4 regions of the Streptomyces sp. NBC_00012 genome follow, and region 2 is predicted to be linked to each of the others. Evidence: riboswitches for the same ligand, from Rfam matches in the RefSeq annotation. Region 2 holds a riboswitch; each other region holds the start of a gene.
The links. A riboswitch is a leader RNA that binds a small molecule or an ion and turns the genes downstream of it on or off. The one in region 2 is predicted to bind cyclic di-AMP.
Positions count from the first base shown of each region.

Region 1 (7,320 bases), 3.0 Mb from region 2:
CGGCCGGTGAGCCGTGAACGGCGGGCCTGGCGGCGGGTCTGGGACCGGTAGACGCGGGCCGCGGTCTGCTCGCCGAGCAGTCGCAGCCGGGTCGCGGTGGAGAACCGGTCCCGGTCCTTCGCGGCCATGTCTCCGCCTCCCCACTACGCACGTCCGTCCCCGCACACGGTACGGGACCGAGTGCGGGGACGGACGGAGGCCGGGGCACATGACCCCGCCGGGCTTGTCAGCCCTTGCTGTGCCTACTGGTTCGCAGGGCGAAACCGCGGGAACGCCGAGCGGCCCGCGTACACCGCGGCGTCGTCGAGGATCTCCTCGATGCGCAGCAGCTGGTTGTACTTGGCGACGCGGTCCGAGCGGGCCGGCGCGCCGGTCTTGATCTGGCCGCAGTTCACGGCGACCGCGAGGTCGGCGATGGTGACGTCCTCGGTCTCGCCGGAGCGGTGGGACATCATGCACTTGAAGCCGTTGCGCTGGGCCAGCTCGACGGCGTCCAGGGTCTCGGTCAGCGAGCCGATCTGGTTGACCTTGACGAGCAGGGCGTTGGCGGAGCCCTCCTCGATGCCGCGGGCCAGCCGCTCCGGGTTGGTGACGAAGAGGTCGTCGCCGACGATCTGCACCTTGGCGCCGAGCTTGTCGGTGATGACCTTCCAGCCGGCCCAGTCGTCCTCGTACAGCGGGTCCTCGATGGAGACCAGCGGGTACGCGGAGACGAGCTCCTCGTAGTACTCGGTCATCTCGGCGGCCGAGCGGGCCTTGCCCTCGAACTCGTACTTGCCGTCCTTGTAGAACTCGGACGCGGCGACGTCGAGCGCGAGCGCGATGTCCTTGCCCGGGACGTAGCCGGCCTCCTTGATGGCCTCAAGGATGAGGTCGAGGGCGGCGCGGTTCGACTCCAGGTTCGGCGCGAAGCCGCCCTCGTCGCCGAGACCGGTCGACAGGCCCTTGGTCTTCAGGACCTTCTTCAGCGTGTGGTAGACCTCGGCACCCCAGCGCAGCGCCTCGGAGAAGGACTCGGCGCCGATCGGCGCGATCATGAACTCCTGGATGTCCACGTTGGAGTCGGCGTGCGAACCACCGTTGAGGATGTTCATCATCGGAACGGGCAGCAGGTGCGCGTTCGGGCCGCCGAGGTAGCGGAAGAGCGGCAGGTCCGAGGCCTCGGACGCGGCGTGGGCGACGGCGAGCGAGACACCGAGGATGGCGTTGGCGCCGAGCGAGCCCTTGTTCTCGGTGGCGTCCAGGTCGAACATCGCCTGGTCGATCAGCCGCTGCTCGGTGGCGTCGTAGCCGACGAGCTCCGGGCCGATCTGCTCGATCACGGCGAGGACGGCCTTCTCGACGCCCTTGCCCTGGTAGCGGTTGGGGTCACCGTCGCGAAGCTCAATGGCCTCGAACGCACCGGTGGAGGCGCCGGACGGAACAGCAGCACGGCCCGTGCTGCCGTCGTCGAGGCCGACCTCTACCTCGACCGTGGGGTTTCCGCGGGAGTCGAGGATTTCCCGGGCTACGACGACGTCGATGGACGGCACGAGGCATCTCCTTCTGGGATATGACGCTGGTTGTGCAGGGTCGCTTTGGCCTTGCGACAAGAGCCTAACCGGCCCGGCCCGATCAGTCGGCCGACCGCCCGACCCCTGGGACGAAAAAGGACCCGAGGGCACACATTGCCGGGCAAACAGCCAGAAATTTACTGGTCAGTAACTACAACAGTTGAACAATTCGACACCCCTGCCGCACCTCCCCGGAGGAACGGCAGCACCCCGGCCGGGCGCATACGGGGAAACGCGCGCCGGACCGGGGTGGTGCTCGGGGAGGAGAGAGCCGCGACTACTTCGTCAGGTGCAGCTGCTGACCCGGGTAGATCAGGTCGGCGTCCTTGACGATGTCCTTGTTCAGGTCGAACAGCTTCTGCCAGCCACCCTTGACCTTGTGGTCGGCGGCGATCTCGCTCAGCGAGTCGCCGGAGACGACCTTGTACTCGCCGTCGCCCTTCTTGACCTTCTCGCCGGTCGGCGTGGTGACGGTCTTCTTCGACTCGGCCTGCGGGGCGGCGGAGCGCTCCGAGCGGGAGGCGGCGGGGGCCTCGGTGCGCTCGGCCGGCTTCGGCTGGGCCTGCTGCTTCGGGGCAGCCGGGGCGCTCTGCTGCTCGGAGGCGCTGGAGCTCGCGGTGGAGTTCGAGGAGGAGTTCGAGGACGAACCGGTGTTGACGCCCGGGTCGACACCGTCGTTGGTCAGGCCGCCGGCGCCGGCGCAGCCCCAGGCGCCCGGGCCCTGCATGTCGAGGAGCTTCTCGGCGGTGGCGATCTGCTGGGCCTTGGTGGCCAGGTCGGCACGGGCGGCGTACTGCGTACCGCCGGCGGCGGCCCAGCTGGACTGCGAGAACTGCAGACCGCCGTAGTAGCCGTTGCCGGTGTTGATGGACCAGTTGCCACCGGACTCGCACTGAGCGACGGCGTCCCAGGTGGCGACGGAGGCGGCGGAGGCGCCGGTCGCGCCCATCAGGGGCACGGCGACGGCGGCACCGGCGACACCGGCGAGCGTGGCGATACGGACGGCCTTGGACGGGCGGCGGTGCTTGCCCTTGCTGGAAAGCAGCATGGAACTTCTCCTCACCGACGCCTACGAGGTGAGCTGTCGGGTTCGGGCCAAGTGAGTTGCCCGGTCGCACGTCCTAGCACGCGACTTCACCCCAAGCCGGTCCTGATGCGTCTTTCGACGATCGGGCCCGGCGCTTACCTGGGTCCCCCGCTCCTGCCTACGGCGCTTTACGCGTCTGTTCCCTTCGACCGACGGCAGGATTCGGCGTGACGGTCGACGGGGCCCGCGGTGCGAGCGGTTCTGACCGTAAACATACGCAACCCCCACATTCAAAGATGGACACATCGGACAATCACCCCTTATTTGCATCTGAAGATCTGCCATTTCCGCAGGTGGGGCATGATGCGGAAGGGCTCTCCGGACGCGACACGCCAGTTGACGCAAAGAGACCCATGTCTCACTTACGCATAAGCGGACATAGGTCCCTGAACTGCCACAGTTTTTGAGGCGTTGTTAGTCGATTATCAGACTTTCCTCACTTGGCCTTCACATCGAGATCGAGGCTCTCGCCAGGGAGGATGAGGTCCGGGTCGGCGCCGACGACACCCTTGTTGGCCTCGTAGAGCGCGGGCCAGCCGCCGGGAACCTTCTGTGCGTCAGCAATCGACCAGAGGTTGTCGCCGGCGTGGACGGTGTACGTGCCGTCGACTGCCGGCTCGGCCGTGTCGCGCGCGTCCTTGCCGCCGCGCGAGGCGTGGCGGCCCGACTCGCGGCCTTCGCGGTCCGCGCCGCCGCCCTTCTCCGCGGCCGGCGTGCCGCGGTGCTTGCCGCTCTTGCCGCTGGGCGCGCCGGGCACCTCGGAGGGGGCGTCGGCGGACGCGTCGGGGGACGGGGTGGCCGAGGGCTTCGGGGACCGCGAGGTCTCCCCCGACGGCTTGCCGGCCTCGTCCGCGCCGTCCACGGCGTCCGTACCGTCCGAGGCGCTGTCCGACGACGTGGCGGCGTCGGACGGGTCCGCCGACGCGTCGTCAGCCGGCTTCTCGCTCCCGGCCGGGTCGTCGGCGGGCACCGAGCCCGGGTCCACCCCCGGCAGCGTCCCGTCCACGGCCAGACCGGAGATGACCGCGCAGCTGGGCCAGGCCCGCGGGCCCCGGTCGTCCAGCACCTTCTCGGCCACCTCTATCTGTTGCGCCCGGCTGGCGAGGTCGGCGCGCTCCGCGTACGCCTCACCGCCGTACGCCTTCCAGGTGTCCTGCGAGAGCTGGAGACCACCGTAGTAGCCGTTCCCGAAGTCGGCGCTCCACGCGCCGCCGCTCTCGCACTCGGCCACCCGGTCCCAGGTCGTGGCGTCGGCCGCGTGGGCACCGGACGCGCCGAGCAGTGGGATGGCGATGGCCGATCCGGTCACGCCCGCGGCGACGACGATGGCGGGTGCCTGACGGGGGCGACGGTGTCTGCCGTTCGCGGAGCCCATGGGGTTGCCTTCCGGGTAGCTGACGTGTGACTGGTGAGTCGAACGCGAACCTAGCCGGGTTCGAACGGGAGTCACAAGTCGATGCAGCGCAGATCACGTGAAAGTCACAGAGTTGACGGAGTGTCACTTTCCGCGTGGGCGGACCCCGGGGTGAACTCCACGGGAAGCGTGCGAAGTCCGCGCATGATGAGCCCGCCACGCCATCGCAAATCGGTAGGTTCCACCGCGAGTCGCAGGTCCGGAAGGCGGTTCAGGAGCATGGCGAGCGCGGTCCGTCCCTCCAGCCGGGCGAGCGGCGCTCCCAGGCAGTAGTGGATGCCGTGCCCGTATCCGAGGTGCTGATTGTCACGTCGTGCGAGGTCGAGCGTGTCGGGGTCCCCGAAGCGCTCCGGGTCGCGGTCGGCCGCGGCGAGCACCACGAGCACCGGATCCCCGGCCGCGATGTCCTGTCCGCCGAGGGTCAGCGGTTCGGTGGCGAACCGCCAGGTGGCCAGTTCCACCGGACCGTCGTACCGCAGCAGTTCCTCGATGCCGGTCTCCAGCAGCCCGCTCTCCCCCGCGTCGAGGGAGAGCTGGAGCCGTTCGCGCTGCCCGGGGTTGCGCAGCAGGGCGTAGACCCCGTTGCCGATGAGATTGACCGTGGTCTCGAATCCGGCGAAGAGCAGGATGAAGGCCATGGCCGCGGCCTCGTTCTCGGTGAGGTGCTCGCCGTGGTCGCTGGCCCGGATCAGCCCGGAGATCAGATCGTCCCCGGGGTTCTCCCGCTTGCGGTGGATGAGTTCGGCGAGATAGCCGCGCATCTTCTTCACCGACCTGGCCACCCCGCCGCGCGGGCCGCCGCCGTGGCGGATCATCATGCCCGCCCAGTCCCGGAAGTCGTCCTGGTCCTCGCGCGGGACGCCCAGCAGATCGCAGATCGCGTAGATGGGGAGCGGGAAGGCGAAGTCGTGGATGAGGTCCGCCTTCCCTTCCGCGATGAAGCGGTCGATGAGGCGGTCCGTCAGTTCCTGTACGCGCGGTGCGAACTCGGCGACCCGGCTCGGGGTGAACGCCTTGGCCACGAGGCGGCGCAGCCGGGTGTGGTCCGGCGGGTCGATGTTCAGCAGATGCGTCATCAGCTCCGCCTTGCGCTCGCCCGGGATGCCCGTCTTCCCCTTGGCGTGCGCCGGCTCGGCGTGGTGCGCCGGGTTCTTGGAGAGCCGGGTGTCGGCGAGCGCCTGCCGCGCGTCCGCGTACCGGGTCACGAGCCACGCCTCGACGCCGCTGGGCAGCGCGGTCCGGTGCACGGGGCTGTGCTCGCGCAGCCAGGCGTAGGCCGGGTACGGGTCGGTGGCGAACTCCCAGGTGAAGAGTTCGGGGCCGCCGGCGGGGCAGGCGGCGGGCTGATCGGCGGGGCTGTCGGCGGGGCTGTGGTTCACCCCCCGACGTTATCCGCCGCCCCCGTGCACCGTCCCCCGCCCTCCGGCGTCAGGCAGAGCCCTCCGGCGTTACTCGGCTCCTTCCGGCGCCAGGCATCGCCCTCCGGCGCTACTCGTTGCCCTCCGCCGCCCTGATGGCGTCCCGGTAGGCGCGGCCCGCGGCACGCAGTGCGGCCTCGGGGTCGATGCCGTCCTGCTCGGCGCGTACGGCGAGGGCGAGGAGCTCGTAGCCGATGCCGTCGCCGGTGGGGAGCGGCACGTCGAGCCTCGCGGTACGGACCCGGCCGGCCAGCTTCGCCGCCAGCGCCAGGCCGGGCTGGCCGAGCGGGACGCCGTCGGTGACCGATTTGCGCTGCTTCTCGATGGCCTTGGTCCGCAGCCAGTGCGCGTGGACGTCCTCCGGGGTCTCGGCGCTCTCGTCGCCGAAGACGTGCGGGTGGCGGTGGATCAGCTTCTCGACGAGGGTCGCTGCCACGTCGTCGACGGAGAACGGCTCCTGCTCGTCCTCCTCGGCGATCCTCGCGTGGAAGACGACCTGGAGGAGTACGTCGCCGAGCTCCTCGCGCAGTTCGTCGCGGTCGCCGTCCTCGATCGCCTCGACGAGTTCGTACGCCTCCTCGATGGCGTACTTGGCGAGGCCCTTGTGGGTCTTCTGCGAGGTCCACGGGCACTCGACCCTGATCCGGTCCATGACCTGGACCAGATCGAGGAGCCGGGCGCCCGGCAGGTCGTACGACCCCGGCAGCAGCTCCAGGTCCGGCATCCGCACCCTGCCCGAACCGGCGAGCCGGGCCAGCCCGTCGGTCAGCGGCTGATCGCCCTCGCCGCCCGCGAGGACGACGACGGACCGGCCGCCCGCACAGGCGTCGACGAGCTCCTGCGCGGTGGGCGCGGAGTGCTCGACGGTGACGCCCGCCTCACGCAGATACGGCAGCTGCGGGTGGTCCGGCCCGGCGCAGAGCACCCGGTCGGCGGCGTGCAGTGCCTGCCAGGCGGGCCAGGACAGGAGTCCGGGCGCGACGCGGTGGCTGGCGGTGAGCAGGACGATGCGGCCGGGGTCTTCAGCGTTCACCGTTCGAATCTACTCCGGTCGGTCCCGTCGCCCTGTCCGCGGCCGGTCAGGCCCCGGCGCCCGCACCGGCCGGCTTGGTGACCCGGTTGAGCCAGGGGGCCTTGTAGTCGGCGAGCTGGGTCTGCTTGTCGTCCCAGGTGCCGTAGCGGGGATTGACGTCGACCCGCAGGGCCTTCGACGCCTTGCCGAGCGCCTCACCGACGGCCTGCTGGCCGGCGGGCTGCTGGAGGTCGGCGCCGAGCGCCTGGGCCAGCTTGGTCAGCTGGACCTGCTCGCGCAGGACGGCGTCGATCTGAGCGGGGGCGACCCAGCTCTGCTGGAGCATCGCCGTCCGCAGCCGCTTCTCCCCGCCGGACTGGGCGGCCGCCGCCCTGCGCATCTGCTGGATCTCGCTGCGGCTGACGGACACGCCCGCGTCCTGTGCGGCCCGGTCCAGGACCCGGTCGAAGATCATGCCGTGCAGCTTGGCCCGGCCGAGCTGCCCGGACTTGTCGATGAGCTGGGAGGCGTCCTTCGAATCGCGCTGCGCCTCGCGTACCGCGGCCACCTGGCTCTGCAGCGTGGAGACCTCGATCCGGTCCCCGCCGACGACGGCCGCGGCGCCCGGGTGGGCCTCGCCGCCGCAGGCGGTCAGGAGTGGGGCGCCGACGAGCAGGGCGGCGGAGACGGTGAGCGCGGTGCGACGGCGGCGGTGCAAAGGAACCTCCCGGGGAGAGTTTGTGCATCAGTGCACAAGACCTTGCGGTGATCGATGTTAGGCAGTGGACACGGCTGGGGCCACCGATTCGACCAACGATTCGGGAGGAGTTGGGGAT
Region 1 covers NZ_CP108309.1:5,280,709-5,288,028, reverse strand. Annotated here, with positions in the region: gene OHA19_RS24390 (septum formation initiator family protein) at 1-128, opposite strand, end outside; gene eno (phosphopyruvate hydratase) at 243-1,532, opposite strand; gene OHA19_RS24380 (transglycosylase family protein) at 1,831-2,601, opposite strand; cyclic di-AMP (ydaO/yuaA leader) riboswitch at 2,605-2,776, opposite strand; gene OHA19_RS24375 (transglycosylase family protein) at 3,077-4,015, opposite strand; gene OHA19_RS24370 (cytochrome P450) at 4,120-5,433, opposite strand; gene OHA19_RS24365 (nucleoside triphosphate pyrophosphohydrolase) at 5,543-6,505, opposite strand; gene OHA19_RS24360 (SurA N-terminal domain-containing protein) at 6,552-7,202, opposite strand.
Region 1: another riboswitch for cyclic di-AMP. It lies ahead of OHA19_RS24380 (transglycosylase family protein); the one in region 2 lies ahead of OHA19_RS10455 (M23 family metallopeptidase).

Region 2 (7,320 bases):
CGAGATCGGTGCGGGCCGGAGGCGGTGAGAGGCGGACGCTCGCACCGAGGACGGTCAGCCCCTGGGTGGCGACCACGACCGGTTCCAGGGCGATGGAGACCACCTCGGGATGGTCGTCGACCAGCCGGGAGACCCGCAGCAGCAGCTCTTCGAGCGAGGCGGTGTCCACCGGTGCCGCGCCGCGCCAGCCGAACAGCACCGGGGCCGCCCGGATGGACCGGATCAGCTCGGCGGCGTCGCGGTCGGTGGCTGGGACGAGGCGGTGGGCGGTGTCGCCGAGGAGTTCGGAGGGCGCGCCCGCGAGCCCGAAGGAGAGGACGGCGCCGGCCGCGGGGTCGATCGTGGCCCGTACGACGGTGTCGACGCCGCGCGGCGCCATGGACTGGACCACGGGCTGGAGTTCGGCGGGCTTGCCGAGCAGGTCGGTCAGTTCGCCGTACGCCCGGCGCAGCGCGGTCTCGTTGGCGAGGTCGAGCCGGACGCCGCCGAGATCGGCCCGGTGACGCAGGTGCGGCGCGGTGGTCTTGAGCGCCACGGGATAACCGAGCCGGGCCGCCGCCGCGACCGCGGCGTCCGGGTCGGATGCCGGGAGCGTCGGCCGTACGGTGATGCCGTAGTGGCCCAGGAGTTCGCGGGCCTGGTCGGGCACCAGCTGGAGGCCCCTCGGGTCGGGGTCGGGGCCGAGGAGGGTGTCGATGAGGGCGGCGGTGCCGGGCTCGTCGATGGTGTCGTCGAGGAACTCGGGCACCTTGCCGGGCACGGCGGCCTGCCGTCGCCACTGCGCGTACCGCACCGCTTCGGCCAGTGCGCGCACCGCCCGTTCGGCGGCGGGGTAGGCGGGGATCCGGCCGTTCCGGGTGCCGGGGGCGCTGGTGAGTGGGGCTGCGGATGCCGGGCCGGGCTCGGGCGGGGCGGTCCGGACCGAAGGCGGGTCCGGGGTCGAGGTCGGGGCCGGGGTCGGGCGGGGCTGGGCGACCGTGCTTGTGGCCGCGGCGAGGGCCTCGGCCAGCCCGCCGATCTCGACGTGCACGACGGCCACCGGCTTGGCCGGGCCTGCGGCGGCGGCCGTGTGCAGGGCGGCCGCGAGCACCTCTCCGTCGCCCGACTCCGCCTCGCCGTCCTCGCCGACCCACGGGATCGCCGTCACCACCACCGAGTCGCAGCCGTCGTCGGCGAGGGCTTCGGCCAGGGCGTTCCTGAAGTCCTGAGGGGTGGCGGCGGTGGTGAGGTCGAGGGGCGGGCGCGGGCGCAGCCCCTCGGCGAGGCAGGCGTCGTACGTGAGGAGACCGAGCGATTCGGAATTGCCGAGGATCGCGACCCGGGGGCCGGCCGGGAGCGGCTGGTCGGCGAGGAGGAGGCCCGCGTCGACCATCTCCGTCACCGTGTCGACCCGGATCACGCCCGCCTGCCGCATCAGCGCCGAGACCGTCGCGTCCGGGATCCGGCTGATCGGTACCGCGTGGCCGGGCGGGGTGGAGCCGCTGTGCCTGGCGCCCTTCACCACGACCACCGGCTTGACCGCCGCGGTGCGCCGCGCGAGGCGGGTGAACTTGCGGGGGTTGCCGAGCGATTCGAGGTACAGCAGGGCGACGTCGGTGTCGGGGTCCTCGTACCAGTACTGGAGGAAGTCGTTGCCGGAGATGTCGGCGCGGTTGCCCGCGGAGATGAAGGTGGACAGGCCCGCGCCGCGCCGGTAGAGCCCGGAGAGCAGCGCGATGCCGATCGCGCCGGACTGGGTGAAGAGGCCGATGCGCCCGGGGGCGGGCGGCTCGGGGGCGAGCGAGGCGTTCAGCCGAACCGTTTCGGCGTTGTTGATCAGACCGAAGGCGTTCGGCCCGATGATCCGCATTCCGTACGAGCGGGCCTGCCGGACCAGTTCGCGCTGCCGTTCCCGGCCCTCGGCGCCCCATTCGGCGTATCCGGCGGAGAGGACGACCAAACCCTGGACGCCGTGCTCGCCGCAGTCCGCGACGGCTTCCGGGACCCGGTCGGCCGGGACGGCGACGACCGCGAGGTCGACCTGCTCGTCGATGTCGCCGATCGAGCGGTGGGCGGGGACGCCGTCGATGGTCACCTGGCCGGCGGCGAGGGCGCGGTTCACGGCGTACGTGCGGCCGGTGAAGCCGGCCCCGAGGAGGTTGCGCAGGACCGTGCGGCCGACGCCGCCGGGGGTCCGGCCGACGCCGATGACCGCGACGGATCCGGGGGCCAGCAGGCGCTGCACGGACCGCGCCTCCGCCCGCTGCTCACGGCCGCGCTGGACGGCGAGGGACTCCGCTGTCGGTTCGAGGTCAAGGGTGAGGTGGACGGAGCCGTCCTCGAAGCTGCGCTGCTGGGTGTAGCCGGCGTCCCGGAACACCTTGATCATCTTGGTGTTGGCGGGCAGCACCTCGGCGGCGAAGCGGCGGATGCCGCGCTCGCGGGCGACGGCGGCGATGTGTTCGAGGAGCGCCGAGGCCACGCCGCGTCCCTGGTGCGCGTCCTGGACGAGGAAGGCGACCTCGGCCTCGTCGGCGGGGGCGGAGGCGGGCCTGCCGCGCTCGTCGATCCGGTCGTAGCGGACGGTCGCGATGAACTCGCCGCCGACCGTGACGGCGAGCCCCACCCGGTCGACGTAGTCGTGATGGGTGAAGCGGTGCACGTCCCGGTCGGACAGCCGTGGGTGCGGCGCGAAGAACCGGTAGTACTTCGACTCGTCGGAGACCTGCTCGTAGAAACTGACCAGCAGTTCGGCGTCGTCCGTGGTGATGGGCCTGATGCGCGCGGTGCCTCCGTCGCGGAGCACCACGTCCGCTTCCCAGTGGTCGGGATAAGCGTGATGCGGACTCTGCTCCGGCGCGGGCTGCATGGGCAAAGAGTACGGCTCCGTCAGCGGTCGCGTAGGTCCCGGGGCCGGGGCAGTCTGAGAGGGCCGATCGGCGGGGCCGCAGGCATCGCGGGCTGCTCCCGGGGTCGGCCGGAGCACTGCGCACCGCGTGAGAGACTGGTCTAGACAACTGTTGATTCGTGAAGGGCAGAACCATGGCTGAGCGCCGCGTCAACGTCGGTTGGGCCGAGGGCCTGCACGCCCGCCCCGCTTCCATCTTCGTCCGTGCCGCCACGGCTTCCGGCGTCCCCATGACGATCGCCAAGGCCGACGGCAACCCGGTGAACGCAGCCTCCATGCTCGCGGTCCTCGGTCTCGGCGCGCAGGGTGGCGAGGAGATCGTGCTCGCATCCGAGGCCGACAACTCCGAAGCCGCCCTGGACCGCCTGGCGAAGCTCGTCACCGAGGGGCTCGAGGAGCTCCCGGAGACCGTCTGAACCATGCTCCGAGAGAGAGCCGTGGCACCCTGGAACGGGGCCACGGCTCTTTTGTTTCCGGAACGGGCCGCTTTGTTTCCGGAACGGGCCGCCCGGCGGAAATCCGGATGACCGAGATGCGGGGAGTCGGAATTCGAGCAGCAGACCTCGGCCACCCGGGATCCCAGCGCGCGAAATTCGGTCGGGGCGAAATGCGGGACGACCGGCCGGGGAACATCCCGAGCAACTACCTGACCGGGAAAATCCCGAGCAATTACTTCTCTTGTATACGGCGCAATTGTTAATGCCGGGCGCCCGCCGTGTTTACGGAATGTTGCGAGGTCCTCACCCGGCCGGCGCGGGGAGCGGCGGGCCACCGTCGCAACCGGTGCGCGGCCGCTGCCCGTTCCGCGTGGTGCGCTGCCAGCGCCCTGGCACGTTCCGCGTCGCCGCGCGCCACCGCGTCCACGATGGCCCCGTGCTCGGCCCAGGAGTCCACCGGGCGGGCGGGCTGCTCGACCGCGTACATCCAGGCGATCTTGTGTCGCAGCTGGGTGAGCAGCGCGATCAGGCCGGGACTGCCGGAGGCCTGCGCCAGTGTCTCGTGGAACCAGCCGCCCAGTGCGCGCAGGTCCTCGCCCTCACCGCACCGGGCCCGGTCCTGGCCGAGCCGCACGAGCCCGCGGAGCACCTTGAGGTGAGCCTCGGTGCGGCGCTGCGCGGCACGGGCGGCACCCAGCGGCTCCAGCAGTGTGCGGACCTCCAGGAGGTCGGCCGCCTCCAGCTCGGTGGGCTCGGCGACACAGGCGCCCGCATGCCGGCGGGTGACCACGAAGCCCTCGGACTCCAGGGTGCGCAGCGCCTCCCGCACCGGGACGCGGGAGACCCCGTAACGGCGGGCCAGCAACTCCTCCGTGAGACGACTGCCGCGTTCGAAGACACCGGAGACGATGTCGTCACGGATCGCCGTGCATACCGAATGCGCCGGAATGCGCATGTCCGAACCTCCGCCTCAATCCCCGCGAAACGCGGCCGGCCGACGCCGGTTACGCGACCCTATTGCAATGCGGCTGCATTTCCGATGCCGGGCGGAAATCAATGAATATCTTTTGGCCACGGGGCGGTCGGCGGGCAGTCGTACCCCGCGGGCAGGCGGCGGGAATACCGAAGGCCCCGGCGCGCTGCCGGGGCCTTCGACGAGGTGGTGCGGTGGAGCGTCGGTCAGACGTTGACGCCGTGGGCGCGCAGGTACACGACCGGGTCCATGTCGGAGCCGTACGACGGCGTCGTCCGGGCCTCGAAGTGGAGGTGCGGTCCGGTGGAGTTGCCGGTGGAGCCGGAGAGGCCGATCTGCTGGCCCGCGCCGACGCTCTGGCCTACGGAGACCCCGATCGAGGAGAGGTGGCCGTACTGCGTGTACGTGCCGTCCGTCATCCGAAGCACGATGTTGTTGCCGTACGCGCCGCCCCAGCCCGCCTCGACGACCGTGCCAGCGCCGACGGCGACGACGGAGCTGCCGGACGCGGCGTGGAAGTCGATGCCCGAGTGGCTGCCGGAGGACCAGAGCGAGCCGCTGGACTTGTAGCCGGTGGAGACGTACGAACCGGCGACCGGGAGCTGGAAGGCGCCCAGTCGGGTGCGCTCGGCGGACCGGGCGGCGCGGGCCTTCTCGGCGCGGGCCTCGGCGGCGCGCTTCGCTTCGGCCCTGGCCTTCGCCGCTGCCTTGGCCTTCGCCTCGGCCTTCTTCTTGGCCTCGGCCTTCCGGTGGGCCTCGGCCTTCGCCTTCGCCGCGGCGTCGGCCTGATGCTGCTGGGCGTCGGCCTGGGCGTCGATCCGGTCGGCAAGGGTCTTGTCGATGGCGATGACCTGGTTGAGGCCGGTCTCGCTCGCGGAGGGGGCGTCGGAGTCCGCAGCGAAGGCGGGAGCGGCCAGGCCGCCGATGACGCCGGTGGTGGCCAGAGCCGCGACGCCGACAACCTTCGCGCTGCCGCGCGTCAGTCGGCTCGGGGCACGGTGCTTCCCGGTGGCACGGGTGAACGCCATGGAGTGGCTGATCCTTTCCTTCCTTCTCGCCTACCGGGTTAGCTGACGGGTTCGGAGCAGGAAGGTCTCCTACGGACACCCCGGCCCGTCCGGGCTCAGGCATCCGATTCACCCCAGGGACTGCGTGGGTCCCCGGCTCCCCAGGCTCGCGCCTGACGGGGACTCGGCGATGACTGTCCGGTACGTCGCGGATGCGGCATACGAGTGACGGGCAGTCGAACCGACGCTAAGCGGGGTTACTTTCATTCACCAAACGGACGGGCCGCTTTGTAGCGCATCCCACAGGGCAGACAGGCAACCTCCCACCCAGAACGGACAAAAGGGAAGGCCCTGGCGAGATCGCACTCGCAAGGACCTTCCCTTTTGTCCCGATATCTTGCGATAAGGCGAGGGGAAGCGGCCGGGGCGGGGCCGTCGACCGGCCCCGTCCTGACGCCCGCCGGGCCGGTCGTCAGCCGGTGACCACCGATACCTCGCCGATGCCCAGCGCCCGGACGGGCTCCTCGATCCGTGCCGCGTCGCCGACGAGGATCGTGACCAGCCGGTCACCCGGGAAGGCGTTGACTACCGCCGCGGTCGCCTCGACCGTGCCGGTCTCCGCGAGCCGGGCGTACAGCTGCGCCTGGTAGTCGTCGGGGAGGTGCTGCTCGACCTGGTCGGCGAGGGTGCCCGCGACGGAGGCCGCCGTCTCGAACTTCAGGGGCGCCACACCCACGAGGTTCTGCACGGCCGTCTCGCGCTCCGCGTCGGTCAGGCCCTCGGCCGCCAGGGTCCGCAGGACGGTCCACAGGTCCTTGAGCGCCGGCTCGGTGGACTCCGTGTCCACCGACCCGCTGATGGCGAGCATCGCGGCGCCGGTCGCCCCCGAGGCGGAGTCCGGGGCCGACGACCGCAGCACCTGGCCGAAGGCCCGTACGCCGTACGTGTAGCCCTTCTCCTCGCGCAGCACCCGGTCGAGACGGGAGGTGAGGGTGCCGCCCAGGCAGTACGTGCCGAGCACCTGGGCCGGCCACACGCTGTCGTGCCGGTCGGCGCCGATCCGGCCGATCAGCAGCTGCGTCTGCACCGCGCCCGGACGGTCGACGATCACCACCCGCCCGGTGTCGTCTGCGGTGATCGGCGGGGCGGGGCGGGGCGCGGCGGTGTCCCCCGACCAGTCACCGAGGGTGTCGGCGAGCAGGGCGTCCAGGTCGATGCCGGTGAGGTCCCCGACAACCACGGCGGTCGCCGTGGACGGCCGGACGTGGGCGTCGAAGAAGGCGCGCACGGCGGCCGAGTCGATCCGCTCCACCGTCTCCTCGGTGCCCTGGCGCGGGCGCGACATCCGCGCCGTGGCCGGGAAGAGCTCCTTGGAGAGCTGCTTGGCGGCGCGCCGGGCCGGGTTGGCCTGCTCGTGCGGGATCTCGTCGAGCCGGTTGCGCACCAGCCGCTCGATCTCGCTCTCGGCGAAGGCGGGCGCCCGCAGCGCCTCGGCGACCAGCGCGAGGGCCTTGGCCAGCCGGGAGGCCGGGACCTCCAGGGAGACCCTGACGCCGGGGTGGTCGGCGTGCGCGTCGAGAGTGGCGCCGCAGCGCTCCAGCTCGGCGGCGAACTCCTCCGCGGTGTGCTTGTCGGTGCCCTCGTTCAGCGCCCGCGACATGATCGTGGCCACGCCGTCGAGGCCCTGGGGCTCGGCGTCCAGCGGGGCGTCGAGGAAGATCTCGACGGCCACGACCTGCTGACCGGGGCGGTGGCAGCGCAGCACCGTGAGGCCATTGGGCAGGGCGCCGCGCTCGGGCGCGGGGAAGGCCCAGGGGCGGGCGACGCCGGGGACCGGCTGTGGGTGGTACTGCATCGAAACTCCAGTCGCGGCAGCGTCGGTCACTGGTCCGCCCCCTCGTGCGCGTCGGTGTCGGTCTCGTCGGTGTCCGCTGCGTCAGCTGACTCTGCCGGTTCGACCGGCTCGTAGACCAGCACCGCACGGTTGTCGGGGCGCAGCTGGGCCTTGGCGGCCGC
Region 2 covers NZ_CP108309.1:2,263,430-2,270,749, forward strand. Annotated here, with positions in the region: gene OHA19_RS10440 (GNAT family N-acetyltransferase) at 1-2,848, opposite strand, end outside; gene OHA19_RS10445 (HPr family phosphocarrier protein) at 3,022-3,303, shown strand; gene OHA19_RS10450 (GntR family transcriptional regulator) at 3,584-4,279, opposite strand; gene OHA19_RS10455 (M23 family metallopeptidase) at 4,504-5,325, opposite strand; cyclic di-AMP (ydaO/yuaA leader) riboswitch at 5,339-5,504, opposite strand; gene OHA19_RS10460 (M16 family metallopeptidase) at 5,777-7,159, opposite strand; gene OHA19_RS10465 (M16 family metallopeptidase) at 7,186-7,320, opposite strand, start outside.

Region 3 (7,320 bases), 980 kb from region 2:
AGCCGGTGGGGCGGGCCGCGAGAAGATCGCGCTGTGGTGCACGTACCACCCGGGGCAGACGCCGTACGAGCGGTTCCTCGCCAAGTGCCGGGAGCTGACCGCGCTCGGCATCCGGCACAGTGTCGGAGTGGTCGGGCTCGACGGCCATCTCGACGAGGCGCGACGACTGCGCGCCGCGCTGCCGGACGAGGTCTATCTCTGGGTGAACGCGGCGGAGGGCCACACGTACACGGACGAGGAGGCGGACCGCTGGACGGCCATCGACCCGCTCTTCCCGTACAGCCGGCATCCGCACCGGTCGGCCGGGCTGCCCTGCCGGACCGGTGAGTCGGTCATCTCGGTGGACGGTGACGGCACGGTGCGGCGCTGCCATTTCGTACCGGCGGAGCTGGGCAATCTCTACGACGGGAGCTACCGGCGGGCGCTCGGTCCGCGAGCCTGTCCGCTGGCGGTCTGCGACTGCCACATCGGGTACGTGCACCTGGAGACGCTTCCGCTGTACGACGTCTTCGCGGGCGGAGTGCTGGAGCGGATCCCTGCGTCGCCGCTGCCGCTCCCGGCGTCGCCGCTGTCACTCCCGTTGTCACCCCTGCCGTTGCCCGCCTCGCCGCTGCCGTCCCCCGTGTCACCACTGCCCTCCCGCACCGGGCGGGCCTGAGTACCTGGCCCGCCCTGGTGCGGCAGTGGGTGTGCGGCCGGGGCACGCACCGATCGGCCGTCCGAGGGCTGCCCCCTCAGAGCGGCAGGAGGTCCGGGCGCTTCGCTTCGACGTGGTCGCCGGAGGACTCGCCGCGCAGCCGCCGGCCGATCCACGGCACCAGGTACTCGCGTGCCCAGTGGATGTCGTCGCGCCGCACTTCGAGGGTGCCGCGTTGTGCCTGCGGGGGCCATACCTGGTCGGGGTCGGCCGGCACGTCGATGCCGAGGACCTGGGCGGCGCGCAGCGCGACCCTGGTGTGTCCCTCGGGCGACAGGTGGAGCCGGTCGTCGTCCCAGGCCCGCCGGTCCTGGACGGACCGCAGCGACCACAGGTCCAGGACCGGGCAGTCGTAGCGGTCGGCGATGGCCCTCACATGGGCGGTGTAGGTGGCGATCTTCCCGCGCAGATGGCGCAGCACGGGAACGCCACGGGTGTCGAAGCCGGTGGTGACCATGACCGTGCCGACCGCTCGGGTCAGCTCGGCGACGGCACGCTCGAAGCGCTCGGCCACGTCGTCGGGGTCGGTGCCCGGCCGGATGATGTCGTTGCCGCCCGCGCAGAAGCTCACCAGGTCGGGTGCGAGCTCCTTGGCGCGCGGTACCTGCTCCTCGACGATCTGGTCGAGGAGGCGTCCGCGTACGGCGAGATTGGCGTACCTGAAATTCCCGTGTGCGGAACCTTCCGTGCCCGTCGCATCGGGGTCCGGGAGCTGGTCCGCGAGAAGTACCGCGAATCGGTCTGCCCAGCCGACGAAGGTCCCGTCCGGGCCGGGGTCGCCGACTCCCTCGGTGAAGCTGTCGCCAATCGCCGCGTACGACCCGATGACGCCCTGTCGGTTGTTGACGCCACGTTGATTTTTTCTCGAATCGTCTGCCACAAACGCTTATCCTGCACCGCCGAATGTGACCTACGCGACCGTAATAAGGGGTTGACGGGTGGTGAGATAGACCACCCGGTCAGTTTTTGGTAAAGGGGGAATAAGCAGAAGGGGCGGTGCGCCGCCGCGCACCGCCCCTTCCGTGTTGCTCAGGTCATGCCTGGTCGCTCAGTTGCCCGGCCGTCCGTCTCAGACGGAGATGCCGTGCGAGGCCAGGTAGGCGATCGGGTCGATGTCCGAGCCGTACGCCGGGCCCGTGCGGACCTCGAAGTGCAGGTGCGGGCCGGTGACGTTGCCGGTGGCGCCGGAGAGGCCGACCTGCTGGCCCGCGCTCACCGCCTGGCCGGCCGACACGGAGATGGAGGACAGGTGACCGTACTGCGAGTAGTGGCCGTCGGTGTGCTTGACGACGACCTGGTTGCCGTACGCGCCGCCCCAGCCGGCGGCGACGACGGTGCCGGAGGTGATGGACTTGACGCTGGTGCCGGTCGAGACGGGGAAGTCGATACCGGTGTGGCTGCCGCTGGACCAGTTGGAGCCGGAGGCGCGGTAGGCGGTGGTGTGGTTGCCGGGGACCGGGTGGACGTAACCGGAGCCGGTGCTCTGGGTGGCGGCCGGGGCGGAGGCCGGGGCCTTGGACTCCGTGGCGGCGGACGAGGACTTGGCCGGGGCGGACTTCTCGACGGCCACCGAAGGCGCCTTCGACGGGAGGGCCGAGCCGGTGCCGGCGCCGGTGGGCGCGGCGTTGCCCGCGGCCTTGCCGCCGAGGGTCAGCTTCATGCCCGGGAAGATCAGGCTGGGGTCCTCGCCGACGACCTCGCGGTTGTCCTGGTACAGCTGCTGCCAGCCGCCCTTGATCTGGTGCTCGGCGGCGATCTTCGACAGGTAGTCGCCGGAGACGACGGAGTACGTCGTGGTGGCGGCCTGCTTCTGCGCGACCGGGGCGGCGTGCGTGGCGGCGGCCGGCTGCGGCGCGGCGGCCGGGACGGCCTGCTCCGCGGCCTGGGCACCGGTGGCGCCGAGCAGCGGCAGTGCGACGACGGCGCCGCCGGCGCTGACCGCGGCGACGCCACGCGCGATGGTGCTGAGCTTGGGACGACGGTGCTTACCCGATATGGGCATGGCGTAATTCCTCTCCGGCGCCTGCGAGGTGAGCTGTCGGGTTCGGGCTGGAGATGCCCGGCCGCACTGAGTGCGTCTTAACCCCGAGCCGGCCGGATTTCTCCGATCGGCGGCTTACCTGGTTCCCCCGCTCCTGCCACACGATGAGTGGATGTGAATTCCGGGCGGCGGCAGGATTAGGCGGTCCGACCGGATTGACGGTGACCGTAAGCGAGTCGGGACGACGAGAACAAGCCACAGGTTCCACGCCGGAATCCGCGCCGGGAAATCGGCGCGGAATTCCGGTCACACTCCGTGGATTAAGGATCTTGAATTTCCGCACCGCGCACGGATTACCCGACTCGCCCTTCGCCACACACCGTCACGGATATGATCCCGCTCACGAGGCGACCGCCATGTCCCTTACGAACAGGCCATGTTCGGGCAAATGGCCGTATTACGGACATAAGGCGCATCATGCCCGTCGGAGCCTCAGCACCCGCGCGTCGAGATCGCCCCGGAGTCCGGAGTGCAGCCCCTGATGCAGCAGTACCGAACCGTGGTGCACCGCCCCCGTGTCCAGGCAGGTGTAGGTCGCCTCGGGGTCGAGCCCGCGCAGCCGCAGGACCGGTGGCCGCTCCCCGTACCGCTGCGCCTCCAGCCACATCAGGACCACGGCGTCGTCCCCGTGGACGTACTGGACCGCGCTCAGTCCGCCGCGCGGCTCACGCAGCCGGTACAGCGCGCCCTGCTGCACGACCGGGCGGATCTCCTTGTAGAGGTCCACCCAGGCCCGCGCCTCCGCCAGCTCCTGGTCGCTCCATTCGGCAAGGTCCCCGCCGACCCCGAGCACACCGGCCATCGCGCTCACGAAACGGAAGCGCAGCGAGCTGACCCTGCCGTTGAGCTGGTCGTTCGGGCTGTCGGTGACCCAGGCGGCCATCACCCGGGCCGGGTGGATGTGCCCGAATCCCTCCTGGATGGCGAGCCGGTCGAGCGGGTCGGTGTTGTCGGAGGTCCACACCTGGTCCGTACGGGACAGGATCCCCAGGTCGATCCGGCCGCCGCCGCCCGAGCAGGACTCGAACGCGACCGTGGGATGTGCGGCCCTGAGCCGGTCGATCAGCGCGTACAGGGCATCCACGTGGTCGATCCAGAGCTTCTGCGGGTACTCCTCGCCCGGCCAGCCCGCATCGGTGAAACAGCGGTTGAAATCCCATTTCACGTAGTCGACGGGCGTTTCGGAGAGCAGCGTATCCAGCTGCTCCCACAGATATGCCTGCACATCCGGACGGGCCAGATTGAGCACCAGCTGGTTGCGGTATTCCGTCCGCGCCCGCCCGGGGAAGTGCTGCACCCAGTCGGGATGTGCTCGATAGAGATCACTGTCAGCGTTGACCATTTCCGGCTCGACCCAGATACCGAACTGCATGCCGAACCCGTGCACTTCGTCGGCGAGTGGCTTCAGCCCGCCGGGGAAGCGGTCCGGATTCGGCGTCCAGTCGCCGAGCCCGGCCCGGTCGCTGGTCCGCTGCCCGAACCACGCGTCGTCCACGACGAACAGTTCGACGCCCATCGCGGCGGCCCGCTCGGCGAGGGCTCGCTGCTTGTCCAGCGAGATGTCGAAGCCCGTCGCCTCCCAGGAGTTGTAGAGCACCGGCCGCACGTCCTCCGCGCCCGGGATCACATGGGCCAGCTGCCAGGCGTGCCAGGCGCGGCTCGCCCCGCCGAACCCCTGCCCGCTCCACAGGCCGGCGAAGACGGGCGTGGTGTACGACTCCCCCGGCGCCAGCCGCAACAGTCCGGAGTCGTCGTAGCCGGCGCCGCCGGTGATCTGTACGAGCCCGTCGGGCAGCCGCTGCACGGAGATCCTCCACGACCCGGACCAGCCGAGCGCGCAGCCGTACACCTCGCCGTTCTCCTCGGTCGCGGCGCCGTCGGCGTCCAGCGCGACCCACGGCAGGAACTGATGGCCGGTGTGGCCCCGCCTGCTGGAGATGACGCTCTCGCCATGGAGCAGCTCCGCCCGCGCGAGCCGGGATTCCGCCGCCCAGCGCCCGTGCAGCCGGCTCAGCCGCCAGCCGTCGCGGGCGGGCAGCGACCAGGCGGCCGCGTCTGCGCGCAGCAGTTCCAGCGGCGGGCCATCCGGTCCGGCGTGGGCGACGGTGGCCCAGCGCTCCACGACGTCGGAGTCGTCCCGCATCCGGTAGTGCAGGGTCAGGGCGAGCCGGTGCACGGAGTCGGTGAAGCCGATCCGCAGCTCGTCCCCGTCCACCTCGGCGGTATCGAAGGTCCACTCGGTGCCCCGGACCTGCGGGGTGCGTACCGAGAGGGCCGGGCGGACGAACCTGGGCCCGCCCTCCACCGGATACTCCTCCCGGCCGTCGAGGTGGGACTCGAAGGCCCTGAAGGGCAGCTCCGGTGCGGCGGCCAGCGCCTCGGCCGCCGCGAGGCCGATTCTCGGCCCCCAGTGCAGATGGACCAGCTCGTCCTGCTCGGTCAGCCGCAGTGCGTAGCTGCTGCTCGCCCCGGTGAGCAGCCAGGTCCGGCCGGTATTGCCCGTCTCGATCATCGCATCCCCACATTCGAACAGTTCCGCACATCATCGACCATCGGCGGGGCGTGGGCAACGGCCTGGCGAGGAATTGGCCGGACGGATTCGCCGCGGGAGAACCGGAGTTCACCCGGGTATCGACAGGGAATGGCCGAGATGATTGCCTGAGGAATCGATGTCGTATCGTCGCGGGAGTGGCCTTGCCTGCGACTCGCGCCGGCACCAGACACTCCAGGAGTCACCGTGACGCAGCAGTCGCCGCAGATCCCGTCGACGGAACCCGAGCTGGCGGGTGTCCGCAACTTCCGCGATGTGGGCGGGCTGCCCACCGTGGACGGGCGACGGGTGCGGCACGGGGGGCTCTTCCGCAGCGGTCACCTCGCGCACGCCACCGCCGAGGACGCCTCGTTCCTGGGCGGCCTCGGTCTGCACACGGTCTTCGACTTCCGCAACGCGGCCGACCGCCGGCTCGACGGGCTGGACGTGGAGCTGCCCGGCGTACGGAGTGTGAACATCCCGCTCTCCGACCCGGCGGACGGCTCGGAGTTCTGGCACATGGTCCGCAACGGCGACGTCGAGCAGCTGCGCTCGATCCTGGGCGACGGCAAGGGGACGAACCGGATGCTCGCCTCGTACCGCTCGATCATCAAGGACCGTACCGCCGAGCACAGCCGGGTGCTGCACGCCCTGGCCGAGGACAGCGTTCCCGCCCTGATGCACTGCGCGGCGGGCAAGGACCGGGCCGGGTTGTCGATCGCGGTGTCACTGCTCGCCGTCGGCGTCGAGCGCGAGGCCATCGAGGCCGACTACCTGAAGTCGAACGACGCCCACCGCCGCTACAAGGTGAAGCGCGGCGACACCTCGGCGGACGGCATGTCGGCCGAGGTGATGGAACTGCTGAACCCGCTCTTCGGCGCCCATGCCGATTACCTCGCGGCAGCGTTCGCCACCATGGAGGAGACCTGGGGCAGCACGGACCGCTACTTCTCCGAGGGCCTGAAGCTCGCTCCCGAAACCCGGGACCGGCTGCGCGTCCGCCTCCTCGACGAGGCGCGGTAGGTGCGGACGGGCCTGGTCAGCCCTTGCCGGCCACCGCGAAGAGCAGGTAGAGGAAGGCCGCGAAGATGTGTCCGGCGATGAGGTAGGCGAACAGCCGGATCACCACGCCGCGCGGAAACTTCCGCTCCTGGGCCTCGTAGTTCTTCCTGGACCCCAGCGGGTCGAAGTTCTCTGAATCTGACATGACGGTCCTCTCTGGCGACCGGAGGAGCCGGTCTCAGCGACGGTGGATACCGCTGCCGAGGCACAGCTCGGCGGCGGGGCTCTGCAGCAGGGTGTGGACGAAGAGCAGCTCGGCACCGTCGCGGTCGACGGCCGTGATCCGGTGCGGGGTGAGCGAGTCGAAGTGCGCGCTGTCCCCGGGGGCCAGGTCGTGCACGGTCTCCCCGAGCCAGACCCGGAGGTGTCCGGTGAGCACGCACAGCCATTCCTCGCCGGGATGGACGCGCACGAGATCGCTCTGCGCGGCCTGCGGAACCCGGACTCGGAGCGCCTGCATCGCCCTGCCGGAACCGCCGGCCTGCCGGTACATCCAGCCGTCCGCCTCGGCCCCCTCGAACTTCCCGCCGCGGATGATCGCGTCACGTTCCGGGGGCTTCTCTCCGAGCAGTTCGGAGACCGTCGTACCGTAGATCCTGGCAAGACCGAGCAGCATCGGCAGCGAGGGCTGGCGACGGCCCGTCTCGAGCCGGGAGAGATGGGCGGGCGAGAGCCCGGCCCGCTGAGCGGCGGTCTCCAGGGTGAGACCACGGCTCCGGCGCAGATCGCGCAGGCGTGGTGCGACTCCGGGCAGCTCGTCGGCCGCCCCTCCGTCTGGAGGATTCATGTACCCATTGGGCCAGGATCCTGCCTGAGAGGCAAATTTCTTACCTCTCAGGCAAAAACGTCCGAGATCACCAGACGGTTCAGCGGTTGGCCACCGCCTGCTTGACCAGTGTCCTGCCGAAGTCCCACATCAGCCCACCGCCGCTGTGTGCGTCGTCCATCACAGCGGTGAACGCCATGACGAACCGGTCGACGTCCGCCTCG
Region 3 covers NZ_CP108309.1:1,284,346-1,291,665, forward strand. Annotated here, with positions in the region: gene OHA19_RS06075 (STM4011 family radical SAM protein) at 1-658, shown strand, start outside; gene OHA19_RS06080 (SGNH/GDSL hydrolase family protein) at 735-1,577, opposite strand; gene OHA19_RS06085 (peptidoglycan DD-metalloendopeptidase family protein) at 1,767-2,699, opposite strand; cyclic di-AMP (ydaO/yuaA leader) riboswitch at 2,705-2,882, opposite strand; gene OHA19_RS06090 (alpha-galactosidase) at 3,154-5,250, opposite strand; gene OHA19_RS06095 (tyrosine-protein phosphatase) at 5,476-6,291, shown strand; gene OHA19_RS06100 (DUF6126 family protein) at 6,308-6,475, opposite strand; gene OHA19_RS06105 (helix-turn-helix domain-containing protein) at 6,509-7,117, opposite strand; gene OHA19_RS06110 (aspartate aminotransferase family protein) at 7,197-7,320, opposite strand, start outside.
Region 3: another riboswitch for cyclic di-AMP. It lies ahead of OHA19_RS06085 (peptidoglycan DD-metalloendopeptidase family protein); the one in region 2 lies ahead of OHA19_RS10455 (M23 family metallopeptidase).

Region 4 (7,320 bases), 1.5 Mb from region 2:
GCTGGTGCGAGCGCCTGGGGAGCGCTGAGCGTTTCGGTCATCGTGCGGTTCCGATCAACAGGTGCGGTGTCCGAGCACGGGAGCGGTATCGCCTCCAGACGAGGACGTGGTGAGTGGTTTCGTCGCTCCCAGCGCGACATGCAATCCTGACGTGTTCCGCAGGTCAAGAGGTGTTCACCTTCGGAATTCGTTGTTCCGGGAGCCAGATTCGACGATTTTGCGCTAACAACGCGTCAAGGCCCGGGGATCGGGGGGTGCGGGAACCGCAGTCGGACCCGATGGAAAGTTTCCCCCATTTCCAGCATCCGGAAGGTCAGGGCGGCGTCCTGGGCAGGCGGGTCGGCGTCCCGGGCAGCCTGGGTGCGGGGCTCGCAGGTCGCGCATTCCCGGAGTTGGTGCCAGCCTGGAGTCATGGCTTGGGCGTCATGGACGACTTGCGGTGTGTTCTCTGGGCGCGGTGGCGTGCTCACGGACGAGGTCGGTGTGCTGTCCGGGGACCTGACCGTTCACACGACCTGGGCGGACGACTCGGCTCAGGTCACGGTGCAGTACACCGGTGCGATCGACTGGTTCACCATGTCGGGCAGTCCGGTGCGGTGCTGTTCGGAGGAGGACAGCCGTCGCCTGCACGACGCGGCGGTGCAGGCGGTGCGGGGCGGGGAGGCTGCGACCGTTCCCGTGATGCCCCGACGCGAACCGCGGCGGGCGGCGGAACGCGCCCAGGAGTGACACGGCCGGGCATCACCCCGCGTGACGCGGCCGGGCGTCATCCCTGAGCGACGGAGTCACGCCCCCCCGGAGCCGGAGTCACATCCTCCGCCGGATCCGGAGTCAGGTCCTTCGCCGGGGCCGGAGCCGCGGAGGGCCGCGGCGACCAGCCCCGAGATCTCCTCCCTCGGCACTCCCCCGCCGCCCACCAGCCGGTCGAAGACCAGCCCGTCCACGCAGGCCAGCAGCGTGAGCGTGCGGCCCTCGGCGTCGGCCACGCCCTGCGCGCGCAGGAACGCCCGCACGGCGTCACGGGCCGCGTTCTCCCGCGGCAGGAGGATCTCGCGCAGCTCGAGGTGGCGCACGCTCTCGACCGCGCACGCATAACGGGCGAGCGACCGCTGCCGCCCCTCTCCGGTGAGCCGCCGTTCGACGAAGCCGGCGAGCCCGTCCGTCAGTTCACCGGCGTCACGCGGCACCGGCGCCCGCTCGCCGGCCTCCTGGAGTTCCGCCTGGTCGTGCGCGACGAGCCGCCTGACGAGCGCGGTGAGCAGGGCCTGACGGGTGCGGAAGTACGCCGAGGTGGTGCCGGGCGGCAGGTCCGCCGCCCGGTCCACGGCCCGGTGGGTCAGGCCCCGCATCCCTTCCTCGGCCAGCACCTGGATGGCGGCATCGGCCAGGACGGCACGTCGTTCTGTGGTCATCACCCCTTTCTACACCTGTAGAGACGGCGTACCCTCCTTCTACAGGTGTAGAAGGGCGAGGCGGAGCACGAGAGGGGACCCGGCATGGGCAACAACGCGGTGATTGTCGGCGGCGGCATCGGTGGACTGGCCGCCGCGATCGGGCTGCGGCTCATCGGCTGGGAGGTGACGGTCGTCGAACGCGCCCGCACCCTCGACGACGCGGGCGCGGGCATCTCCCTGCACGCGAACGGGATGCACGCGCTGGACGCCCTCGGTGTCGGCGCGGCGGTACGCGCGGCCGCGCGCCCCCAGTACACCGGTGGCACCCGCACCCCGGACGGCCGTCTGCTGGCGCGCATGGACGGAGCCGCGCTGGAACGAGAGCTGGGCACCCCGATCATGGGCATCCCCCGGGCCGGGCTGCACCGGCTGCTGCGCGCGGCGCTGCCTCCCGAATCCCTGATCATCGGGGCGGAGGTGACATCCGTCGACCGCTCCGACGCCTCGCGGGTGCGGATGGCCGCCGATGGAACCCGGCTGGAAGCGGATCTGGTCGTGGCCGCCGACGGGATCGGCAGCCGGTTGCGCGGCCTGCTGCTCCCGGGGCACCCCGGTCCGGCCTACAGCGGCTCGACGGTGCTGCGCGCCATCACCGAGACGCCGGTCGACCTGCGTACCGACTTCGAGCTGACGTGGGGAGCGGGCGCCGAGTTCGGTCACATCGCCTTCGCGGACGGCCGGGCCGAGTGGCACGCGGTGCTCAACTCCCCCGCCGGCGTGCGCCATCCGGACCCGCTGGCGGAGGTCCGCCGCCGGTTCGGCGGCTGGCACGACCCCATTCCCGCCCTGCTGGCGGCGACCCGGCCCGATGCCGTCCTGCATCATGACGTCGACGAGCTGGCCGTCCCGCTTCCCTCCTACGTGGTGGGCCGGATCGCACTGCTCGGCGACGCCGCGCACGCCATGACCCCGAATCTCGGCCAGGGGGCCTGCCAGGCGCTGGAGGACGCGGCGACACTGGCCGCCGCGCTCTCCACCGAAGCCACCGTCGAGTCGGCTCTCGGCCGTTACGACGCGGAGCGCCGGCCCCGCAGCCAGTCGGTCGCCCGGGCCGCGCGGCAGGCCGGCCGGATGGGCCAGCAGCTGTCCCGCCCGGCGGCCGTCGCCCTGCGCAACACGGCACTGCGTCTCGCACCGTCCCGTGTCACCGTCCGCACGATCCTCCGCCACGCCGACTGGACACCCCCGAGGCTGGGCTGACCTCGGGACGGCCCCGGTCATGCGGCGGCGTACGTCAGTAGGCCCCGAAGACGTTGTCGATGGAGCCGTACTTGGCGGCCGCGTAGTTGCACGCTGCCGTGATGTTGGCGACCGGGTCGTAGCTGTCCATCGCGGTCCCGGGCACGTGGTAGGCCCGGAACGTCGGATCGATGACCTGGAGGAGGCCCTTGGACGGCGTCCCGGCGGCGGCGTTCGAGTCCCAGTTGTTGATGGCCTTCGGATTGCCGGACGACTCGCGCATGATGTTGCGGTGGATGCTGTCGTAGCTGCCCGGGATGCCGTGCTCGGCCATGATGGCCAGCGACTCCTTGATCCAGCCGTCCAGATCGTTCGTGTACGTCGCGGACTGCGCGGCCGGGGCGGCGGCGCTGACGGACTGCGCCGGAGCCGCCGACGCGGTGTGGGCGCCGAGCAGCGGCAGCAGGAGGGCGGCGGCGCCCGTGCCCACGGCGATGAAACCGCGGGTCAGCGGGGTGGACTTGCGACGACGGTACGTGCCCGTTGCGAGCATGGTGGATTCCTCTCCGTCGCCTGCGAGGTGAGCTGTCGGGTTCAGGCTGGAGATGCCTGGCCGCGCACGAACGCGGCTTCACCCCGAGCCGTTCCGGATTCCGGATCGGCGGCTTACCTGGGTCCCCCGCTCCTGCCGTACATGGGTGGTCGGATTGCCGGACGGCGGCAGGATTCGGCGTTCCGTCCGGATTGACCGTGACCGTAGGCGAGAAGAGCCGAACGGGACAAGACCCTAATTTCCGAATGCAATTCACCCACAAGATCGAGTAACGGGAATTTCGGTAACCCACCTCACACCGGACAAGCCACTCCCCTTGCGCGGAAAGGGAACCGATGCACGGGGCACGGCAGCTCGGAGGCCGAACGTGACTCGCGCCACGAATTCACAAAAGCGGGCATTTCGCACTACGGTCGCCCGGCATCGGTGACATTGCCTTTCCTCCTCCCTGTCGTTACAGTCTTGATGTCCTGTTGTCTCCGATTGAGGTGGACGTTGCGCATCTGAGGTTCGCGAACATCGCGCCGTACGGCTCCGTCCGTACGCCCGTCACGCCGTAGCAGTGCTTGGCACTGCCCGTGACCCCGCGTGGATGCGACCTCGGTGCATGAGCCGTCCCTCGATCTCCAGGACCGCCGCACCTCCTTCCGCTGCCCGGTCGCTGCGTGGTGCTCGCATACGAAGCCCCCTTCACTGCGCTTGCGAATGCGAGGAACACCATGGCGACACCCACCACTCCCCACGCCTCCCTCACCTGCTCGGCGCTGACCTTCCGCTGGCCGGACGGCACGACCGTCTTCGACGGGCTCTCGCTCGGCATCGGCCGGGGGCGCGTCGGTCTCGTCGGCACCAACGGCGCCGGCAAGTCCACCCTGCTGCGACTGCTCGCCGGTCAACTGCGCCCGTCCCAGGGGTCGGTGACCGTCGGCGGCAGCCTCGCCCACCTTCCGCAGAACATCACCCTCGACACAACACTGCGGGTGGACCGGGCCCTGGGTATCGCCGATCGGCGCGACGCGCTGCGCGCCATCGAGGCCGGGGACGTCGACGAGAAGCACTTCGAGACGATCGGCGACGACTGGGACGTCGAGGAACGGGCCCTGGCGACACTGGGCTCGCTCGGCCTCGGTGGCATCGAACTGGACCGCACCGTGGGGCAGTTGTCCGGAGGGGAGACCGTCCTGCTCAGGCTGGCCGCGCTGCTGTTGGAGCGCCCCGACGTCCTTCTCCTGGACGAGCCCACCAACAACCTCGATGTGTTCGCGCGCCGCAGGCTCTACGAGGCCGTCGACTCCTGGCGCTCGGGCGTACTGGTAGTGGTCAGCCACGACCGGGAACTGCTGGAGCGCGTGGACCGGATCGCCGAACTGCGCACCGGCTCGGTGAACTGGTACGGCGGTGGCTGGTCGGCCTACGAGGAGGCCGTGGCCGCCGAACAGGAGGCCGCCGGGCGGATGTTGCGTGCGGCAGAGGCCGATGTGCGCCGCCAGAAGCGCGAACTGGAGGAAACCCATGTGAAGCTGGCCCGGCGCCAGAAGAACGGCCGGAAGGCGGAGGCCGAGGGCGGTCTGCCGAAGATCCTGGCCGGCCGCCGGAAGCGGTCGGCGCAGGAGTCCGCGGGCCGGCTTCGCGGCGTCCACGAGGAGCGCCTCAACGAGGCTCGCGAACGCCGGGAGGAGGCCGCCGACGCGATCCGCGACGACGCCGAGATCCGGGTGAGCCTCCCGCACACGGCGGTGCCCACCGGGCGCACCGTGTTGAGCCTGGACGGGCTGCGCCCCCGGTTCGGCCGCCTGCGCGAGGGCACCCTCCAGGTGAACGGGCCGGAGCGCATCGCGCTCGTCGGCCGCAACGGCGCCGGGAAGACGACGCTGCTGCGCACACTCACCGGCGAGCTGGCCCCGCTGTCCGGCGAGGCAAGGACCTTCGTACCGGTGCGGTTCCTTCCGCAGCGGCTCGATGTGCTGGACGAGGAACTGAGCGTCGCGGCGAACGTGGCCCGGATGGCGCCCGGGGTCACCGACAACCACATCCGCGCCCAGCTCGCGCGCTTCCTCTTCCAGGGAAAGCGCGCGGAACAGCCGGCGGGCACACTGTCGGGCGGAGAACGCTTCCGTGCCGCCCTCGCGGCGACGATGCTTGCCGCACCGGCCCCGCAGCTGCTGATGATGGACGAGCCGACCAACAACCTCGACATCGCCAGCGTGCGGCAGCTGACCGGTGCGCTCGACTCCTACGAGGGCGCGCTCCTGATCGCCAGTCACGACCTGGCCTTCCTCGAATCGGTCGGCATCACCAGGTGGCTGCTGGTCGGGGAGGAGCTGCGGGAGACCGGCGCGGAGGAGGTGGCCGGGCTGCTCTCTGCGCCGGAGGCCGCCGGCTGAGCGGTCTGCGTCGGAACGTTCCGTACCGGCCGGACCGGGAGGGGGTGCGGGCCTCCGTGCGACGGAGGCCCGCACCCCTGCCGGGATCAGAGCCTGTCGATGATCTTGTTCATCTGCTCGATCTCGGCGGTCTGGGCCGTGACGACAGCACCGGCGAGCTTCTTCGCCTCGGCGTTCTCGCCGTTCTTCTGCTCGTCCTCGGCCATGGTGACGGCGCCCTGGTGGTGCCCGATCATGAGCTGGGCGAACTTCTTGTCGAAGTCCTTGCCCTTGGCGGCCGCCAGATCGCTCATGGCCTTGCCGGACATCATTCCGGGCATGCCCGAGCCGTCCGCACCGTGATCCATCCCGGGCATGTCACCCATCGAGGACGAGGGCAACGGCTTGCCCCACGACGTCAGCCAGCCCTTCATCGTGTTGATCTCGGGGTCCTGGGCCTTCTCGATCGCGGTGGCCAGTTTCTTGATCTCGGGGTCGGCGGCGCGGCCGTCCGCCAGCTCCGCCATCTCGATGGCCTGCTGGTGATGCGGGATCATCTGCTGAGCGAACTTCACATCGGCGTCGTTGAACTCGGCGCCAGGGGTGGCCGGTGCGGAGGCGCCGGCGGAGCCGTGGTCCATGCCGGGCATGGACGAACCGTCGTTCTTCGAGCCGTCGGAGGAGCCGCAGGCGGTCAGCGCCAGAGCGAGGGCGGCGACGGTGCCGGCGGCCGCGAGGGGGCGGCGTCGGGACGCGGGGAAGCGGGAAGCGGACATCATCACAGGTTCTTTCCAGGTGGGTGCGCCACGTCCGTGGCGCGCGAAAGGGGCAGGGGCGTCCGGCCGGCCCGGCCTCGAAGGCCCGTGGACCGGCGGATTCCTGTCACGTCCGCGCGATGCACACCTGGAGCAGCAGCCCTCTGCCGGCGAACGGCGGTCCCCGCCGGGCCGGTCCGCGTACACCCGTACGGCGCCCGGCGAGCGCCCGAACGGCCAGGAGTACCAGGCCCAGTGCCATCAGCAGCGGCAGCACCCGGTCACGGGCATGGGTGAATACGCACGACTCGCCGCTCATCGCGGCCATGGCGGCCGCCGCCTGACCGGGACCGTGCCCGGTCTCCATGGCGGAGTGGCCGTCGGCCATCGGCATGGCCCCCGGCGCGGGTTCGGCCGCCGTGACGGCCATCGCGTCGTGGCAGCCCTCCGCGGCGCTCGCGGGCGCTCCGTGCATGAGGAACAGCCCGAGCAGGACGGCACAGAGCACGAGCAGCCGGGACGCTCCCGGTGTGCGTGTCCGTCCGCGATCCACGGCTGCCTCGAATGCTCGTCGTACGGGTCGATGGGTCCTGCGGTGTGCCCGACGATACCCCCACCGGGTTTCCCGTCGTGTGCCGCCCCGCCCCCTGCCGGACACCTTGCCCGGCTACGGTGCCCCCGACCTGTGCACCTGTAGCGACTGGAGTGGGCGATGACCGCATCGGCATCATCGGCGGCGGGCGGGCTGAAGCGCCGCCTGGGCGTGTTCGACGCCGTGGTGATCGGCCTGGGCTCGATGATCGGGGCAGGCGTCTTCGTCGCACCGTCGCCCGCCGCGGGCGCGGCCGGTTCCTGGCTGCCGGCCGGGCTGGGGCTGGCCGCGCTGGTGGCGTACTGCAATGCGACGTCCTCGGCCCGGCTGGCCGCCCGCCACCCGGAGTCCGGCGGCACCTATGTGTACGGCAGGGAGCGGCTCGGCGAGTTCTGGGGCCTGCTCGCCGGCTGGGCTTTCGTCG
Region 4 covers NZ_CP108309.1:784,070-791,389, forward strand. Annotated here, with positions in the region: gene OHA19_RS03805 (APC family permease) at 1-41, opposite strand, end outside; gene OHA19_RS03810 (hypothetical protein) at 412-729, shown strand; gene OHA19_RS03815 (TetR/AcrR family transcriptional regulator) at 786-1,412, opposite strand; gene OHA19_RS03820 (FAD-dependent monooxygenase) at 1,497-2,654, shown strand; gene OHA19_RS03825 (transglycosylase SLT domain-containing protein) at 2,689-3,186, opposite strand; cyclic di-AMP (ydaO/yuaA leader) riboswitch at 3,191-3,376, opposite strand; gene OHA19_RS03830 (ABC-F family ATP-binding cassette domain-containing protein) at 3,906-5,570, shown strand; gene OHA19_RS03835 (DUF305 domain-containing protein) at 5,657-6,325, opposite strand; gene OHA19_RS03840 (hypothetical protein) at 6,432-6,812, opposite strand; gene OHA19_RS03845 (APC family permease) at 7,017-7,320, shown strand, end outside.
Region 4: another riboswitch for cyclic di-AMP. It lies ahead of OHA19_RS03825 (transglycosylase SLT domain-containing protein); the one in region 2 lies ahead of OHA19_RS10455 (M23 family metallopeptidase).